2 linked regions of the Chelatococcus sp. HY11 genome follow. The protein of the gene in region 1 interacts with the protein of each later gene in a pairwise test. Links are inferred from orthologs where the notes say so. Each region holds a gene or a part of one and is shown in the gene's direction. Other genes may lie near its edges.

Region 1 (2,849 bases):
TCGTCTCGTACTCGACATGCGACGTCGAGATCGTGATCCCGCGCGCCTTCTCTTCAGGCGCCTTGTCGATCTGGTCATACGCCGTGAACGACGCGCCCCCAGACTCCGCCAGAACCTTCGTGATCGCCGCCGTCAACGACGTCTTGCCATGGTCAACGTGACCAATCGTCCCGATGTTGCAGTGCGGCTTCGTCCGCTCAAACTTCTCTTTGGCCATCAGTCACAAACCCTGGGCATTGCCATCATGATAAAGGATCGGGGATATCGATCCCCGAAATTGCGCGATCGTCTAGGGGGTTTCACTCGCTTGCGCAAGTGCCAGCGGCGCAATTAGTGCCGATTGTGGGGAACACCCGCTGCGACACCTTCGACAATATGCCTCTGCAACCGGTCCCGACAAACACCAAATCACGTCCCTGCCCGCCGCGCTATCAGACAGCGCCGCGCTCGAAACCATACAATAAATGGAATTCGATGAGGCCGTGGAGCGGGTGAAGGGAATCGAACCCTCGTCATCAGCTTGGAAGGCTGTTGCTCTACCATTGAGCTACACCCGCTAACGCACGTCAGGCTTGGATGGTGGAGGGGGTTGGATTCGAACCAACGTAGGCGTAGCCAACGGATTTACAGTCCGTCCCCTTTAACCACTCGGGCACCCCTCCGGCCCATCCAGCATGACCAACCCCGGTGGGTCGATCACCTTTCCGCTCACCTGCGGCGCAGGAGCAGTGGCGCGTTCTTAAGAGGAGCCGGTTATGGGTGTCAACTGCAAAACCGGGCTGGCGCGCCACAATCCCCTGTGTCAAACCTGCCTCACCCTGAGCCAGGCCAGCGCATATCGCGGGAACGTCTTGCTCGCCGGGCCCGGGCGGACCGTGCCCATACCTGTGGAAACGAGTAGTAGCGATGAGTGACGATCAGCGGCGGCCCCGCCACGGCAAATCCGGCCCTGGCCACAAATCCGGCCCTGGCAGATCGAATCGCCCCCCCTCACGGCCAGACTGGCGCGCGCGAAGGGCCGCGGAGGTCGAGGACGGCGTCATCCTGTACGGCTGGCATCCTGTCGTCGAGGCGCTTTCGAATCCGAAGCGCCGCATCCGCCGTCTACTCGTGACCGAGAACGCGCAGCGACGCCTGACCGAAGAGCTGGGCCCCCTGCGCGTCACGCCGGAACTCGCTCGTCCGGACGAGATCGCGCGCAAGCTCGAGCCGGATGCGGTGCATCAGGGTCTCTATATCGAGGCGGATCCCCTCCCCTCTCCCACCATCGAGACGATGAACGCGCAATCATTGATTCTCGTCCTGGACCAGATCACCGACCCGCATAATGTCGGCGCCATCGTCCGCACCGCCGCCGCCTTCGGCGTGGACAGCATCGTGACCACCGCCCGGCATAGCCCCTCGGCCACCGGTGTCATGGCCAAATCAGCGTCGGGCGGGCTGGAACATGTGCCCTTCACCATCGTGCGCAACCTCGCCGGCGCCTTGCAGACGCTGCGTGAGCGCGGATTTCTGTGCATTGGTCTTGATTCCGCCGGCGAGACCGAACTTGAGGCCGTTCCGCTGCGCCGCCCGGTCGCGCTCGTCCTCGGCGCGGAGGGCAAAGGCCTTCGGCAGCTCACCCGGGAACGCTGCAACGTGCTCGCTCGGCTCGACATGCCGGGTCATATCAAGAGCCTGAACGTGTCGAACGCCGCAGCCGTCGCCCTCTACGCGACCTCCCGGGCGCTCGCCGCTCTTGATTGATTGACGCGCGCGGGCGCCCGCGCGCGGTTGGCCCACGGCACAGGCACTCTCACAGGCACTCTCTTGACGCCGCGGCGCGCCTTCCCACGCCGCCCCTCACCGGCCGTGGCGTGGACAACGCCGATTGATGGCACGATCAGGCAATAAGCATGCCCGCCCACTCGGCTGCCCGTCCGAACGACCACTACGCCGACACATTCAACTTTTGAATGACGACGAATTGACGAGCGACACGGCACCGCCTCCCGCCGTAGTTTTCCCGTATTGACCGTACGGTCGGCCATGATTCTAGAGGGCAGCTGCAATGTTCGCAAGCAACCCTGATCTGAATCATTGAGATCGGAAGACAATAAAACGAGGAAACACTTGAGGAGGCGTCAATGAGCGTCGCGGCAGCGGAAGCGATATCCGAGCAGAAGCGTCCTATGACCCGCGAAGAGCGCAAAGTTATCGTTGCGTCTTCGCTTGGAACGGTCTTCGAATGGTATGATTTTTACTTGGCAGGCTCGCTTGCCATCAATATTTCGATGAACTTCTTTTCCGGCGTCAACCCGACCGCCGGATTTATTTTTACACTGCTTGGGTTCGCTGCCGGATTTGCGGTGCGCCCCTTCGGTGCCCTGTTCTTCGGACGGCTCGGCGATCTCATAGGCAGAAAGTATACGTTCCTCGTGACGATGACCGTCATGGGTATCTCGACCTTCGTGGTCGGCCTGCTGCCCAGCTACGCCTCCATCGGCATCATCGCGCCGATTGCCTTCGTCGCTTGCCGTCTGCTGCAAGGACTGGCGCTCGGTGGCGAATACGGCGGCGCCGCGACCTATGTGGCGGAGCACGCCCCCCAGGGACGCCGTGGCTTCTATACGTCGTGGATCCAGACCACCGCGACCGTCGGCCTGTTCCTCTCGCTCGTCGTCATCCTCGTCCTGCGCATGTCGATGTCGACCGAGGCGTTCAACGAATGGGGCTGGCGCGTTCCCTTCCTCCTGTCGATCCTCCTCCTCGGCGTGTCCATCTGGATCCGCCTGCAGCTCCAGGAATCCCCCGCCTTCGTCAAGATGAAGGAAGAAGGCACGGGCTCGAAGGCTCCCCTCAAGGAGGCT
Region 2 (2,885 bases), 500 kb from region 1 along the record:
TGCCATCTCCGATCCGGCCTGTCTGGGCGGCCTTGCGGATCGCCTCGACAGCCTGATCGACCATATCGTCGGCAAGGACGATCTCGATCTTCACTTTGGGCAGGAAATCAACGACGTATTCGGCGCCGCGGTACAGCTCCGTATGGCCCTTCTGCCGGCCGAAGCCCTTGGCCTCGATGACAGTTATGCCCTGCAAGCCAAGATCCTGCAGCGCTTCCTTTACCTCGTCGAGCTTGAAGGGCTTGATGATCGCATCAATTCTCTTCATCCGTCGTGGCTCCCCTGTGCTGCCTAGCTTCCGATGCCGAACGTACCTAGACGGCTCTTACCATCAATGGGCCGGTGGCGGCCATGTCGAAGTTTCTGGAACGGGCCTTTGGCTGCCGCAATATTCATCATCAATCAGCATAAAAAATATGCACATGACTTCTTTTTGATCTTCAGTTGTCGTGGAGCTGAAAAACTTGACAGATACTGCCTTGGGAAATGCCATGAATTGCCTTGAGAATTGCCCGTGGCTGTCGGGTGAGCCTGTTATCCTTGCCATGGAGCCAAGGACTCCACGGCCTCATGAGTGACCGGCGAGGGGAATGATGTACGAGATTCTCACCAATGCCGCTGTGCGCGAGGCCGATCAGCGCACGATTGCCGCAGGGGTTCCCGGCTGGGAGTTGATGGAGCGGGCAGGGCGCGCCGTCGCGCACCAGGCAGCCGAGCACCTGCCGGCTGGGCGACGGGTGGTCGTCGTCTGTGGCCCAGGCAACAACGGTGGTGACGGCTTCGTCGCCGCGCGGATTCTAGCCGAGGAGGGATATCGGGTCTCGCTTCATCTGCTCGGCTCACGGAGTGCGCTCAGCGGTGATGCGGCCTGGGCGGCGGGTACCTGGAGCGGGGAGGTCAGCCCCCTTGCAGCGATGGATCTCGCGGGGGCAGCCCTCGTCATCGATGCGCTGTTCGGGACCGGGCTTTCGCGTGATCTAGACGGGGAGTCCGCCATCGCCATCAGGGCGATCAACGCGTCGAAGGTCCGCGTGGTCTCGGCTGATATCCCATCCGGGATCGACGGCGATACCGGCGCGGTGCGCGGGGTCGCCGTCATGGCGCATGAGACGGTGACCTTCGCGCGGCGCAAGCCCGGCCATCTCCTTCTGCCCGGCCGGCTGCACTGCGGATCGGTTACTGTCGCCGACATCGGCATCAGCGACGGGACCATCGCCGCGCTTGCCTCGCCCTATGCCGCGAACGCGCCGGGGCTGTGGTTGCCTGCCTATCACCGGCCGGAGGCTGCCGGCCACAAATACGGGCGAGGCCATGCGATTGTCGTCTCCGGTGGCATTGCCACAACCGGCGCGGCCCGGCTTGCCGCGCGGGCCGCGCTGCGTGTCGGGGCAGGGCTCGTCACCGTCGCCTCCCCCCCAGCGGCCCTCGCGGTCAACGCGGCCCATCTCACAGCGATCATGGTCAGGCCAGTCGAGGGTCCCAGCGGGCTCGAAACACTGCTGTCCGATGAGCGCCTCAATGCGCTGGCTATCGGGCCGGGGGCTGGCGTGGGTGAGGATACACGCGGGCTGGTAAGGGTCGCTGCGGAGGCGGGGCGGGCACTTGTCATCGATGCCGATGGGCTGACGAGCTTTGCTGTCGACGGTTCGGCTGGCCTCGCCGCCTTGGCATCGCTCATCCATGCTAAAGCGAAGCCCACCGTGCTGACGCCACATGATGGCGAGTTTTCGCGTCTTTTCAAAGATGTACGAGAGATTTCCGAAGCTCCTTCAAAGCTTCAGCGCGCGGTCGCGGCAGCGCGCCATACCGGCGCCGTCATTGTCCTGAAGGGGGCCGATACGGTGATCGCGAGCCCTGACGGGCGGGCGGTCATCAACGACAACGGCACGCCCTGGCTGGCGACCGCGGGAACCGGTGACGTGCTCACCGGCTTCATCACCGGGCTTCTGGCGCAGGGCATGCCCGGCCGCGAGGCGGCCGCCGCCGGCGTCTGGTTGCACGGGGCCGCGGCTCGCGCCTTCGGTCCTGGCCTTATCGCGGAGGATCTGCCAGAGATTTTGCCCACTGTGCTCAAGCGGCTTCTCGATCCCAGCGGGCGAGCATAGAGGCGTCAGGTCACTTCGAACCACGTTGCCATGCCGCCGCCAAGACGATCGAGGATCGCGGAACTGATCATCCATTTACCGGCGCCTTCGGTGATGAAGGCGATACGCACGGTTCGCCCGGCCGGGACGGCGATGGTGTCCTGCCAATAGGGCTCCCAGCCGTCATCGAGGGCGTGCAGAAGGCGCGCCGCGTGGCCATGGAGGTGGAGTGCCTGGAGGAACTCGGTCTTGTTGACGAAGCTCAGCACGACGGGTTTGCCCTCTCCCGTCGAGAAGAGGGGCTTGCGGGCGTCGGTGAACGCGACGCCGTTGATCCGCCAGATCCGCGACACCTCGCTTGGGGTGGGCTGGCCGGCTGCGACGCCCCCCTCAAGCACAAGATCAGCGCGCAAAGCTGATGCGAGATCAATAGCTTCCGGAAGGCTGTTGCCGGGGAGCTTTATGTCGCCGGCCTTGACGTTAGGTGAGGGGGCTCCCTCGGTCTTGATGGTGAGAAGTGGCAAGCCCGGACCCAGCACGGCCACGATATTGCCCGAGACTCCCGCTTCCGTGGCGCAACGCAGGATCAGGTCCGCGCGATTGCCGGGCAGTAGCGCGAGAGTATCGCGGGCTGGCGGGAAGGGCTCGGCGGGCTGGCCATCAAGGGCGATGACCTCGACCGCGAATTTCTCGAAGCGCAGGCTGATCGGGCGGGCATTGGAGGCATTGAGGAGGCGCAGGCGTATCCGCCCGCCGGGAGCGATCGCAAAAGTTTCCGGGGCGGCCTGGCTGTTTACGGTC

The links.
Region 2: the proteins of rlmB (region 1) and KIO74_RS04990 interact in binary tests that used the Escherichia coli proteins (3 or more experiments, as listed by UniProt). The link is inferred for Chelatococcus sp. HY11 from one-to-one orthologs.

What each region holds. Positions count from the first base shown.
Region 1 is NZ_JAHBRX010000001.1:549,503-552,351, reverse strand. The notes cover bases 14-2,826. They hold rlmB (23S rRNA (guanosine(2251)-2'-O)-methyltransferase RlmB), read left to right. Parts: upstream 14-906; coding sequence 907-1,746; downstream 1,747-2,826. Other genes in these bases: KIO74_RS02680 (MFS transporter), read left to right, coding at 2,127-2,826; tuf (elongation factor Tu), read right to left, coding at 14-217. Also shown: more of tuf, read right to left, coding at 1-13; more of KIO74_RS02680, read left to right, coding at 2,827-2,849. UniProt on the Escherichia coli protein: Specifically methylates the ribose of guanosine 2251 in 23S rRNA.
Region 2 is NZ_JAHBRX010000001.1:1,047,259-1,050,143, forward strand. Bases 1-2,849 are described here. They hold KIO74_RS04990 (NAD(P)H-hydrate dehydratase), read left to right. Parts: upstream 1-593; coding sequence 594-2,105; downstream 2,106-2,849. Other genes in these bases: KIO74_RS04985 (P-II family nitrogen regulator), read right to left, coding at 1-268; KIO74_RS04995 (multicopper oxidase family protein), read right to left, coding at 2,111-2,849. In the rest of the region: more of KIO74_RS04995, read right to left, coding at 2,850-2,885. UniProt on the Escherichia coli protein: Bifunctional enzyme that catalyzes the epimerization of the S- and R-forms of NAD(P)HX and the dehydration of the S-form of NAD(P)HX at the expense of ADP, which is converted to AMP.